DNA from 3 places in the Salinivibrio sp. PR5 genome. Region 1 is predicted to be linked to each of the others. Evidence: riboswitches for the same ligand, from Rfam matches in the RefSeq annotation. Region 1 holds a riboswitch; each other region holds the start of a gene.
The links. Region 1 has a riboswitch for thiamine pyrophosphate ahead of thiC (phosphomethylpyrimidine synthase ThiC). Riboswitches for the same ligand answer to the same signal wherever they lie in the genome.
Positions count from the first base shown of each region.

Region 2: another riboswitch for thiamine pyrophosphate. It lies ahead of thiB (thiamine ABC transporter substrate binding subunit); the one in region 1 lies ahead of thiC (phosphomethylpyrimidine synthase ThiC).
Region 3: another riboswitch for thiamine pyrophosphate. It lies ahead of thiD (bifunctional hydroxymethylpyrimidine kinase/phosphomethylpyrimidine kinase); the one in region 1 lies ahead of thiC (phosphomethylpyrimidine synthase ThiC).

Region 1 is NZ_MUFK01000004.1:111,637-116,033, reverse strand. It holds partial or broken rRNA gene BZG82_RS03155 (23S ribosomal RNA) at 1-120, shown strand, start outside; rRNA gene rrf (5S ribosomal RNA) at 208-323, shown strand; tRNA gene BZG82_RS03145 (tRNA-Asp) at 526-602, shown strand; tRNA gene BZG82_RS03140 (tRNA-Trp) at 852-928, shown strand; gene crcB (fluoride efflux transporter CrcB) at 1,231-1,611, shown strand; TPP riboswitch at 1,668-1,767, shown strand; gene thiC (phosphomethylpyrimidine synthase ThiC) at 1,862-3,838, shown strand; gene thiE (thiamine phosphate synthase) at 3,835-4,397, shown strand, end outside.
Region 2 is NZ_MUFK01000001.1:49,248-53,644, reverse strand. It holds gene leuC (3-isopropylmalate dehydratase large subunit) at 1-461, shown strand, start outside; gene leuD (3-isopropylmalate dehydratase small subunit) at 471-1,073, shown strand; gene BZG82_RS00230 (DUF547 domain-containing protein) at 1,193-1,984, shown strand; TPP riboswitch at 2,023-2,124, shown strand; gene thiB (thiamine ABC transporter substrate binding subunit) at 2,177-3,163, shown strand; gene thiP (thiamine/thiamine pyrophosphate ABC transporter permease) at 3,169-4,397, shown strand, end outside.
Region 3 is NZ_MUFK01000017.1:48,420-52,816, reverse strand. It holds gene BZG82_RS08275 (potassium channel family protein) at 1-957, shown strand, start outside; gene thiD (bifunctional hydroxymethylpyrimidine kinase/phosphomethylpyrimidine kinase) at 1,041-1,898, opposite strand; TPP riboswitch at 1,960-2,060, opposite strand; gene BZG82_RS08265 (putative bifunctional diguanylate cyclase/phosphodiesterase) at 2,123-3,883, opposite strand; gene BZG82_RS08260 (PAS domain-containing sensor histidine kinase) at 3,880-4,397, opposite strand, start outside.

The sequences.
Region 1 (4,397 bases):
ATCCCTAGAGCTTCGAGCTCTCTAAAGGGTTGTCGTAGACGACGACGTTGATAGGCAGGGTGTGTAAGCGCTGTGAGGCGTTGAGCTAACCTGTACTAATTGCCCGTGAGGCTTAACCATACAACACCCAAGAGGTTTTGGGTTGGACTTGAAATAAAGCCAGTTGATTGTGGCGAGAACGAACAGCTTTCTAGATTACCGAATTTGCTTGGCGACCATAGCGCTTTGGACCCACCTGACTCCATGCCGAACTCAGTAGTGAAACGAAGCAGCGCCGATGGTAGTGTGGGGTCTCCCCATGTGAGAGTAGGACATCGCCAGGCTCTCATTGCTTATCTTGTTGATAGCTCGATGCTGTTGATATCTGCGATGCTCATGTATTGGCATACACTGCGCGTCTCGATTCAACATCCTCATCGCATCAAACAAGATAATCTAATTAGAGCTTAATGTTGGGCTTTAGTTAGCAAAAATTTAATCATCAAAGCAGATATGCGTAAGACTTTGATGAGACAGAATTGGTGCGGAGTGGTAGTTCAGTTGGTTAGAATACCGGCCTGTCACGCCGGGGGTCGCGGGTTCGAGTCCCGTCCACTCCGCCACTACTTAGAAACCCTGCTAATTTTAGTAGGGTTTTTTGTTATTGGCCAGGTTCGCCCTGCGGGCGAATGAGTCCCGGTTGCCCGCAACCCCGGCCCTCCGCCACTGCTTAGAAACCCTAGCTGAAAAGCTGGGGTTTTTTGTGATTGGGGCGTTGGGGCGATTTGCTTTATAAATAAGCGATCAAACGTCTGAAGAGTAATTGGTGGTGGTAATTTGTCGCGGGATCGCTACAATAGGCACCTATCTACAGGGGTATAGCTCCAATTGGCAGAGCAGCGGATTCCAAATCCGCGTGTTGGGGGTTCGAATCCCTCTACCCCTGCCAAATACCAAAGCATCGACATCGTCGGTGCTTTTTTTGTATGTGAATCATCAAGGTTCTCGTAATCCGATTAAGGGTAGATGTGAACATGCAATCTACACAAAAGCGTGTCGGGGGCTGGGTCGCCAGCCCGGTCGAATCCCTCTACCCCTGCCAAACATCAAAGCATCGACATTGTCGGTGCTTTTTTTGTATGTGACTCATTATGCTTCTAGCACCCCTGATCCTTTTCCCTTTTTCTTCCTCCTGTTTCTTGTTCACATGTCGCGGTATGATGACTTTTTACCAATCAAAAGGAGCCCCCAGTGGTAAGCATATTGTGGGTAGGACTTGGTGGCGCATTAGGGGCGTCTTCGCGTTTTTTAGTTTCAGAGTGGAGCGTCGCAGTGTTTGGTCGAGGATTCCCGTACGGCACCCTAATGGTTAATGTGCTAGGATCATTAGCGATGGGTGTCTTTTTAGCGGCGATGAGTCAAGAGCTGATTGCCCCTGTACCTTGGCGTCAACTGATTGCGATTGGCTTTTTGGGCGCGTTCACCACCTTCTCGACCTTTTCAGTGGATACCTTGCTTCTTTTTCAACATGGTGAGACGGTGAAAGCCTTGTTAAACGTGGGTCTCAACCTTGCGTTATGCTTAGGAGCGGCCGCGATGGGGGCTTGGTTGCTAGGACGCATTACTGGGTAGGTAAAAACATGCCATTACGTCGCTTGTTGTTGCGGCGGTGATTTCTTATACTGGCGTTGAACTTGTCGGAGTGCCAATTGGCTGAGACCACGTTAAGTGGGATCCGTTGAACCTGATCTGGTTAGTACCAGCGAAGGGAACAAGAGATGCATCAGATCACAGACCGTACGCGTCTGCCAGTTTTGCTCACATCTCAATTCAGCGTTTTCCGGCAAGCATTAATTCCCATAATGAACACCGGAGTAATGCTATGTCGACCCGTAAACAGGCCCGTCTTGAGGCCAAATCCTTTATCGATTCTCTCTCTGCGCAAACCTACCCCAACTCGGAAAAAGTCTATGTCGAGGGATCGCGACCCGATATTCGCGTAGGGATGCGAGAGATCCATTTGTCTCCGACCTTTGTGGGTGGCAGTAAAGACAATCCGCAGTACGAGGCCAACGAGTCCATTCGGGTTTATGACACATCAGGGCCTTATACTGACCCACAGAGTGCTATCGATATTTACCAAGGCTTAGCGCCAGTGCGCAAAGCCTGGATTGATGAGCGTGCCGATACAGAGTTTCTTGATGCAGTGAGCTCAGACTATGCGCAGACCCGCCTCAGTGATGAAACCTTAGATGATCTTCGCTTTAATGCCTTACCGCCTATCCGTCGGGCGAAACCTAACCAATGTGTGACCCAACTTCACTACGCACGCCAAGGCATTATCACCCCAGAGATGGAGTTTATCGCGATCCGGGAAAATATGGGGCGTCAGCAGTATCGTGAAGAGCAGCTAAACCGCCAGCACCCAGGAGAAAGCTTTGGCGCGCATTTACCCTCAAACATCACTCCCGAATTTGTGCGCCAAGAAGTTGCTGAAGGGCGTGCGATTATTCCTGCCAACATTAACCACCCAGAAGCGGAGCCGATGATCATTGGGCGTAACTTTCTGGTGAAAGTGAATGCCAATATTGGTAACTCGGCGGTGAGCTCCTCCATTGAAGAAGAAACCGAAAAGTTGGTGTGGGCGACCCGTTGGGGCGCGGATACGGTGATGGATTTATCGACCGGACGCAATATCCACGAAACTCGCGAGTGGATTTTACGTAATAGCCCAGTCCCGATTGGCACCGTACCTATGTATCAGGCGCTTGAGAAAGTGAATGGCATTGCCGAAGATCTGACTTGGGAAGTGATGCGCGATACCTTGATAGAGCAAGCCGAACAAGGGGTCGACTACTTTACCATTCACGCCGGGGTGCGTTTGCACTATGTGCCCATGACTGCCAATCGCGTGACTGGGATTGTCTCGCGTGGTGGGTCGATTATCGCCAAATGGTGCTTGGCGCATCATCAAGAAAGCTTCCTCTATACCCATTTTCGTGAAATCTGCGAGATTTGTGCCGCCTATGATGTATCGCTGTCGTTAGGCGATGGATTGCGCCCAGGCTCAGTAGCTGACGCGAACGACGAAGCCCAGTTCAGTGAGTTACGTACCCTGGGCGAGCTAACCAAGGTGGCATGGGAATACGATGTGCAGGTGATGATTGAAGGCCCCGGTCATGTGCCCATGCACATGATCAAAGAGAATATGGACGAGCAGCTCACCCATTGCCACGAAGCGCCCTTTTATACTTTAGGCCCGCTGACTACCGATATTGCGCCTGGCTATGACCACATTACCTCCGGGATTGGTGCGGCGATGATTGGCTGGTTTGGGTGTGCGATGCTTTGCTATGTCACGCCCAAAGAGCATCTGGGTCTGCCCAATAAAGAGGATGTTAAAACTGGACTGATTACTTACAAGTTGTGTGCGCACGCCGCCGACTTAGCCAAAGGACATCCGGGCGCGCAGGTGCGAGATAACGCCATTTCCAAAGCGCGCTTTGAATTTCGCTGGGAAGATCAGTTTAACCTTGCATTAGATCCAGTGACGGCGCGTGCTTATCACGATGAAACACTGCCTCAAGAGTCGGGCAAGGTCGCGCATTTTTGCTCCATGTGTGGGCCAAAATTCTGCTCCATGAAAATCAGCCAAGAAGTCCGCGATTACGCCAAAGAAAATGGCTATGCCGCTGCGGGCGAAGCGATTGATGTCACCATGCTGGAAGACCCGTTAGCAGGCATGCAGCAAAAATCGCAAGAGTTTCGAGAAAAGGGCAGTGAGCTCTACCTGCAAAAATCTCATCATTCGCCACAACAAGGCGCTGAGGTAAGCGACAGCGATAAGGTGGAATCATGAGCCTGACCCCGTTTGCGCCTATGTCGGAAGGCATAGGCCCATTATATCCGGTGGTAGACGACGTGGATTTACTTGAACGCTTACTTTGCTTGGGCGTGAAAACCGTGCAACTGCGTGTGAAGCAGCCAGCCCATCCACAATTGTCATACTGGGTACAGCGCGCGGTGGCATTGGGTCGCGCGCACCATGCGCAGGTGTTTATCAACGATCACTGGCAGCTTGCGCTTGAAGCTGGCGCCTATGGCGTTCATCTGGGCCAGCAAGACTCACAAGAGGCGGATCTTGACCGACTTGCGCGGCAAGGCGTGCGCCTTGGCGTATCGACACGCAGTCCCGAACAACTTGCTGCAGCGATTGCACTCTCGCCCAGTTATCTTGCCATCGGCCATATTTTTCCCACTACCACCAAACAGCTCGCCGAGCCGCCGCAAGGCATTTCTGCGTTAGCTCAGCAGGTGGCGACTGTGGATGGCCGCTTCCCGACGGTGGCGATTGGCGGTATTGATCTCAACCGAGCCCCTGACGTTTGGCGCACTGGCGTGGACGCCATTGCGGTGGT
Region 2 (4,397 bases), on a different contig from region 1:
CGATAGAGCGCCACTCGGCTGAGCGAGCCTTAAAGTATATGGGGCTGACGGCAGGCCAAGCCATTACAGATATCCGCATCGATAAAGTCTTTATTGGCTCTTGCACCAACTCACGGATTGAAGACATGCGCGCAGCCGCCGCGGTCGCCAAAGGACGACGCGTGGCAGAGGGTGTACATGCCATGGTAGTGCCGGGCTCCGAGCAAGTGCGCGCCCAAGCAGAGCAAGAAGGGCTGGATGTAATCTTCCGCGAAGCGGGCTTTGAATGGCGCTTACCCGGCTGCTCGATGTGTTTGGCAATGAACAACGATCGCTTAGGCCCTAAAGAGCGCTGTGCGTCCACCAGCAACCGCAACTTTGAAGGGCGTCAAGGCCGTGAAGGCCGCACCCACTTGGTCAGCCCAGCCATGGCCGCCGCCGCGGCGATTGCGGGCCATTTTGTCGACGTTAACCAATTATAAGGAGGCCTTATGTCAGGCATACACACTCATACCGGCATTGTTGCCCCATTAGATGCGGCGAACGTCGATACCGATGCGATTATCCCTAAACAGTTTTTGCAAAAAGTCACCCGTACAGGCTTTGGTCAGCATCTATTTCACGATTGGCGCTTTTTAGACGATGCGGGTAAACAGCCGAACCCCGAGTTTGTGCTCAATCAAGCGCGCTACCAAGGGGCGAGCGTGTTACTCACCCGCGAAAACTTTGGCTGTGGCTCGTCACGCGAACATGCTCCTTGGGCGCTGGATGATTACGGTTTTAAAGTGATTATCGCCCCCAGTTTTGCCGATATTTTCTATGGCAACTGCATTAATAACCAAATGGTGCCAGTGACCCTTGAAGAAGGCCAAATCGATGCTCTATTTACGTATGTGGCCGAAAATGAAGGCGCGACGGTAACGCTAGATTTGCCCGCCCAAACCATCCGTGCCGGTGAACACTGCTTTAGCTTCCAGATGGATGATTTTCGCCGTCATTGCTTGTTGGAAGGATTAGATAGCATTGGCCTCACGCTTCAGCACGACGCTGAGATCTCGCGCTTTGAGCAAAACATTCCCGCCTTTTTGGCATAACACAATGCTTTAACCACTAAAACGCTGCTTGAGCAGCGTTTTTTTATGGCTATGAAAGCAAACATGGCGCAAGCTGGTCTAGGATATAAACAAGATACGCTCGCGATTGAGGAAGCGGTATGCGAACACGGATCACGCTCATTTTTTGGTTACTCGTTGCTTTTCCAGCCTTGGCCGCCCCGAAAGCCGATTATTGGGCAATGTGGGATGCGCACAACCCCGCCAGCCAAGCCACGTTTACCCATCACAGCTGGCAAGTATTACTCGATAAGTATTTACAGCCTCAAGGACAGCACACCTTATTTAACTACGCAGCCGTCACCGAGGCCGATAAAGCGACTCTCGATCATTACATTAGCATGCTCACCGCGCGCGACCCGCGCACCTTGACCAAAGACGAACAATACGCGTACTGGGTTAATCTCTACAATTCAGTCACCGTAAAGCTAATTTTGGATGCGTATCCAGTCCGTTCGATCACCAAACTCGGTGGCCTGTTTAGCTTTGGACCTTGGGATGATGAGGTGGTCACGGTGGCAGGAGAGCCGCTTACCTTGAATGATATTGAGCACCGCATTCTGCGCCCGCTCTGGCAAGATCCGCGTACCCACTATGCGGTCAATTGTGCCAGCCTTGGCTGTCCGAACCTACAGCCACAAGCCTTTCAAGCCGACACCTTAGAGACACAATTAGAACAAGCCGCCTATACCTTTATTAACAGTGATAAAGGCGTGAGTCAGCAAGGCGGTCAGTGGCAGCTTTCTTCTATCTATGAGTGGTTTGAGGCCGATTTTGGCGGCAGTGAACAAGGAGTAATCACCCATATCAATCAATACCGCGATATCAAACTTCCCGAGGATGCACGCTTAGACTATGACTACGACTGGGCGCTTAACCGAACCGCTGACTAAAAGGCTTGGTTAACCCTAAGCCAATCAGTACAATGGCTTCGTACTCATTGGGGAGCCTCTTGGCTGAGATTGCGCACCGCGCTAAACCCATCGAACCTGATCCAGCTAACACTGGCGTAGGGATTGAGACTTGATGATGTCATCAACCAGCCTCAACACCCACGCCCAACTTAGGAGCGTGCTGTGAAAGTCATTACGTCTGTTTTAACCGTACTTTCTTTGTCTCTGTTATCGCTTGGCGCCCGCGCCGCCGACCCGCTGACTGTCTATACCTACGACTCGTTTATCACCGATTGGGGCGCAGGGCCAAAAATTAAAGCCGCCTTCGAGAAACGCTGTAATTGTAAGGTCGAGTTTGTGTCCCTTGAAGACGGCGCAGCCTTGCTAAACCGCATGCGGATTGAAGGCAGTAACACCAGCGCCGATATCGTGTTGGGTATGGACACCAATTTAATGAAAGAAGCGGAGCGGAGCGGCATTGTCGCCGAGCACGCGGTGAATACGGAGCGCCTACAGGTACCCGGCGGTTGGGATAATCCCTACTTTATCCCCTACGATTACGGCTACTTTGCCTTCGTGTACGACACCACGCGCCTGCTCGATCCGCCCAAGAGCTTGAAAGCCTTGATTGAAGATCGTGATGACATCAGTGTGATTTACCAAGATCCCCGTGTCTCCACCGTTGGCCAAGGCTTAATGCTTTGGATCCAGAAAGTCTACGGCGATAAAAGCCAGCAAGCATGGCGTGATCTCGCGGATAACACCATTACCGTGACCAAAGGCTGGACCGAAGCGTACAACATGTTCCTGAACAAGGAAGCGGACATGGTGCTCTCTTACACCACATCACCGGCTTACCATTTGGTTGCCGATGATGATGACCGCTTTGCCGCCGCGACGTTTGAAGAGGGCCACTATATGCAGATTGAAGTGGCCGCAAAATCAGCCTACACCGACCAGCCAGAACTGGCCGATGCGTTTTTGCAGTTTATGCTCAGCGATGAAGCGCAGTCGATCATTCCCCTTACGCAATGGATGTACCCTGTTACTGATATCACGTTACCGGATGCCTTCTATACCTTGAGTAAGCCCAAAAAAAGCTTGATTTATCAACCCGATGAAGTGATGGGCAACCGTCAACAATGGGTGCGTGACTGGCAAACGGCGTTGGTTGAATAATCGTCATGCTCAACCCTTCACGCACTTGGCCGGGCAGTCTCGCGGCCAGTCTCGTCGTGCTTTTAATTGGCAGCGCTCTTTGGGCGCTGTTCTCTCACAGCCAAGATCTTAACCTTCAGGCACTATGGCAAGATGCCTACCTTCGTCACGTCACCGTATTTAGCTTCAAGCAAGCCATTTTATCAGTGATCCTCAGTGTGGGATTGGCGATTCCTGTTGCCCACGCCCTGTCGCGTCGCGAGTTTGCGGGTAAGCGTTGGTTGTTGAAACTGTTTGCCATGACCTTAGTGCTGCCTGTGCTGATTGGGGTATTTGGCTTGGTAGCCATTTTTGGTCGCAGCGGATTGCTCGCCGACACCCTACAACATTTTGATCTTTCTATGCCATTTTCCATTTATGGATTGAGCGGCATTTTGCTGGCACACGTGTTTTTCAACTTACCATTTTCCGCCCAGATCATGGTGCAAGCACTCGAGGGGATCCCCGCCGATCAACGCCGCTTAGCGACGCAATTGGGCTTAGGTGGCTGGCAGCGTTTTCGTCACCTTGAATGGCCTTATCTTCGCCAAAGTTTGCCCCATATCGTCGGGCTGGTGTTTATGCTCTGCTTTACCAGTTTTGCCACCGTCATGGCGCTTGGCGGCGGCCCCAAAGCCACCACCATAGAGTTGGCCATTTACCAAGCCATTCGTTTTGACTTTGACTTGCAAACCGGCGCGGCATTAGCGCTGTGGCAGATGATGCTGTGCGGCACCATTGCGTTTGTAGTGCAAACATTCACACGCGCGGTGCCGAATACACCCAGTGAAGTATTACCATTGCCGCATGCCCTCGATAGCCGAGCGGCGAAATGCTGGGATCTGCTCTGGATAACCTTGGTCTTGCTTCTCGTATTGCCGCCACTGGGTGTAGTGCTGTATCGCGGGCTCAACCCGAGTGCGCTCACTGTCCTTGCCGATACAGCGTTATGGCAAGCCACCATGCACTCATTGTGGGTGGCCACCGGCGCGAGCGCCATTGCATTTGTGTTGGCAATTGCGGTGATCTTAGCCAGCCGTCACTGGCGGTTTCATGGTCAAAAAAGGCGAGCCGATGGTATTGAGACGCTGGGAGCCATGATTCTAGTCGTGCCCAGTATCGTATTAAGTACAGGACTGTTTTTGCTGTTTCGCCAATTTAGCGATGTCTTTAGCCTCGCCTTGTGGTTGGTGATGGGAGTCAATGCCCTGATGGC
Region 3 (4,397 bases), on a different contig from region 1:
GGATTGGTCGTACTCGCCTACGGCATCATTGGCTGGCTGCTTTTACAATCGGCGGGTGAAACTGAGATGACTCAGTCACTCAGTCGCTACATCTATTACTTAGTGGTCACCGCCTCTACCGTGGGATATGGCGATTACTCACCCGCCACCGAGGCAGGACAGTGGATTACCGCCTTTTGGATCATTCCCGGTGGACTCGGTCTGTTTGCGGTGGTGATTGGGCATGTGACCAGTGCCTTGGTGGATTATTGGCGACGTGGATTACAAGGAAAACGGAGTCTTACTGTGAAAAATCATATTTTAGTTTTGGGGTGGAACGGTCAGCGTACCATTCAGTTAATCCGTTTATTGCAAAGCGGTATTCATGGCGAGCGCCCGATCGTGCTTTGTGTCCGTCCTGAAATGGAAAATCCGCTGCCTGGCGAGGTAGAGTTTGTGCGCGTGACCAGCTTTACTGATGCCGAAGGCATCGCGCGCGCCGGCATCGACAGCGCCGCGAGTATTATTATCGATAACCCAGAAGACGATATTACGCTTTCTGCGGCGCTGTTCTGCGCTCACAAAAACCCTTCCGCTCATTTACTCGCGTATTTTCAAGATGATGCACTCAGCCAAATATTGAAGCAGCACTATCCGCACGCTGAATGTGTGCCGTCTGTGTCGGTGGAAATGCTGGCAAAAGCGGCCGTTGATCCCGGTTCAAGCCAATTACATCACGAGCTATTGAGCACGGCTCAAGGGATGACCCAATACTGTGCCCGCTACCCCACCGATGCGAGTGCAACCGATGTCGGCACCTTGTTTAATCAATTAAAGCATGAGCATGATGCAACTTTAATTGGTCTCGACAAAGGCGATGGGATCACCCTGAACCCTCGCCTACACACTGAAGTGGCACCGGGCGATCGCATCTTTTATATCGCCGCCGAGCGTTTACCACATTGGTCTGCCGCCTAACGGACGCGTCCAACGCATCTTTGCTGTTTTCTTTTCGATGCCGCTGCCCCACTTGGGTTGCAGCGGATCGTTTCCATCTCGTCTCAGGGCAATTCCGCGACAGCATGCTCTGCTGGCGACAGACACAAATTATCAGGGTAAGCGTAAAAATGATGCACCGGCCCAGCACCTCTTCCGACCGTTAGCTGCTGACTATGCGCTAAGGCCTCCGTCAAATACTGCTTAGCCGCTCGCCCGGCCTCGATAGGCGTCATCCCTTGGGCATAAAACGAGGCGATTGCAGCAGACAGTGAACATCCGGTGCCATGGGTGTTGGTAGTTTCAATGCGGCGTGCGCGCAAGGTCTGACAGGTATCTCGGCTAATCCACATATCGACGCTCTGGGGCATCTGGTGTAAATGGCCCCCTTTGAGCATCACGTAAGGACAGCCTAGATGGCGAAGTGCCGGCACCAGCTCATGCATTTGCTCGATAGAGGTTGGCACAGGCCGACCGGTTAAGCGAGCGGCCTCCGGCAAGTTGGGAGTGAGCACCGTTGCTCGCGGAATAAGCTCTTCAATCAACGCCGTCATGGCCTGCTCGTCGAGCAAAGGGTCGCCGCTGGTCGCGACCATCACGGGATCTAAAATCACCGGCAAGTGTGGCGACCGTGCCAGCACGGCAGCGACTTCACGAATAATCGCTTGATTGGCCAGCATGCCGATTTTCACCGCACGCACCGGCATGTCGTATAACACTGCATCTAATTGGGCGCGCACAAAATCGGGCTCAACCGCCGAGACGGCGTCAACACCGCAGGTATTTTGCGCGGTTAGCGCGGTGATCACCGAGCACGCATAGCCACCGGTCGCTGAAATCGCTTTAATGTCAGCTTGAATGCCCGCGCCACCACCGCTGTCTGAGCCGGCAATGGTAAGAATAACAGGTGGAGATAGGTTCATATTGGCCCCTTAATCATCAGGGGCGGAAGGAGACAAAGTACGGCAGTATGCATCACTTTGTGCGCTGATCGTGTCAGTTCCCTCCGCCAGTGCTAACTGGATCAGGTTCTACGGGTCCTGCTTTCGCAGTCTCAGCAATTACTTGCTCCCCGACTAACTGTGTTCAGGATATGCATCCTACGGATAAAGCGCAAGCCTCATCTCTAATCCGATGATGACCACGGCTATCCAGACACGGGCGCACTGATAGCCGTCGCTGGGCATTCACATCCGGTTTGCAGAAGCTGTTCAAACTGTTCTGACCCCAGCGGTTTGGCATACAAGAAGCCTTGCGCTTGATCGCAGCCAATACGCTGCAAAATCTGTTGCTGGCCAACTTCTTCCACGCCTTCGGCCACCACACCGTGGCCGAACCCATGCGCTAGGTCGATCACGCTACCAACAAGGTGTTTGTCACTGGCGTTGGATGCAAGGTCTTGAATAAAGCTACGATCAAGCTTCACCCAATCCACAGGAAGCTGTTTCAAATAGCTCAATGAACTGTAGCCTGTGCCAAAATCATCAAGCGCAATATGCATCCCCGCATCACGGAGCTGTTGTAACTCTTTGAGCGCCACCGACATATGTCGAATTAACGCCGATTCAGTAACCTCAAGCTGAATGATTTGGGTGGGTACTTCCAGCGCTTGGCAGCGGGCAAGAATGCTGTCGGCAAAACCGTGGCGAAGTTGCTGGGAAGAGACATTGATGGCTAAGTGAAACGCCTCGGGCAAGGTGTATTGCTCTCGCCAACGGACCAGCGCGCGCAACGCCATAGAAAAAACTGCATCGCCGAGTTGGATCATATCGGCACTTCGCTCGGCAATGGGAATAAACTCGGCCGGGCTGATCGCTCCCAGTTGCGGATGACGCCAACGCAATAACGCCTCAGCGCCTACCATGGTGCCGGTATTGAGATCCCATTTGGGCTGAAAGACCAAAGACAACCCTCCTTGTTCAAGAGCCGGGCTAAGTCCATTGCGGATCATATGCTCACGTTGCGATTGCGCATCCAACTCTTGGCGATAATGACCCACTTCGGTGTCATCGGTCGGGATGGCTAGAATCGCTTGGCGAAAGAGTTGCTCCACATCGTGATGTTCCCCTTCCGCTTGGGCTATTCCCACATGGCAGTGCATCGACATCAAACGGCCATCAAGGGTGTGATGACCACTCAATAATCGACAAATCCGCTTGGCAAGTGCGTCAATGGCAGTGATATCTCCTTCCACTACCATCACCAAACGTGTGTTGTCCCAGACACCAATACGCCGACCTCTTGCGACCGAGCTACTAGCCAACAGCCCTGCAAGGTGCTTATACAGCGCTTCTGTCATTAAGTGGCCTTGATGCTGTGTTACCGCCTCCATCCCATCCAACGCTATCATAAACACGGTCACCATCCCCTTTGCGAGTTGACGTTCAGCCGCATCCACCAGCGCACGTCGATTGGGTAGATTGGTTAGAGGATCGGTTAAAGACAAGGTACGTAATGCCGCGGTTTGCTTATTCACTAACATTTGCAAACGTGCCGCTTGATCACGCTCTTTCAGGGTTTTGAATTGAAAATGAAGAATATTATGGATGCGCTGAAGCACTTCATGGTGATCAAACGGCTTGGTGAGATAATCAATGGCCCCACGACATAAGGCTTGGTTGCGCAGATTGTTATCACTATCGGCAGTGAGCACCATCACCGGGGGACAGTGCTCACCGAGCGTATTGTTCAACAGATCGAGTACATCCAGCCCCGAGCGTTGTGGCATACGCATATCAAGCAACACTAAATCGGGGACCGGGGAGAGGTAATCGGTCACAAGGCGTGGATCGTTAAGGCCTGTGATGTGTTGATAGCCAGATTGCAGCAACATAGCAGTCAACAAGTCGACATTCTCCGGTCGATCATCAATGATCAGGATCTGCGCTTGGGATTTTTCTCGTGTCATGCCCTGTCCTCCAAAAGTGTTTGCATCGCTCGGCCCAACCCCGTACCCGTTACTGGTGACGCCAACGTCACAATGCTATCGCTGTGCGATTGCATAGATTCGGAGTCCGGCACATTAACCACGATCATAGGCCGTTCCCCGAGTCGTAACTGAACCTGATCTGCCGTGTCATCAAGCACCGCATAGCTGACCATGAATAGCGAGGGCGGTGTGGTATGCGCCATCGCGGCTGCCAACGATAAATCATGGACACAGGTCAAGGTCAGTAACGGCCAGTCTTCGAACCAATCGGCCATCAGGCGTTGTTGTGCAACGTCTGGTTCAATAAAAAGCACTCGATGCGGCTGGGTAAGGGTGAATGGTGTGGATGAAGACGCTATCTCGGTCAACGACTGGCCACGGTAGGGAAAGGTGACGGCAAAACAGCTCCCTTTTCCAACTTCGCTGCTCACGGTGATCTCACCTTGCATTTGCGCAATCAATTGCTGTGTGACCGCAAGCCCCACGCCTGCCC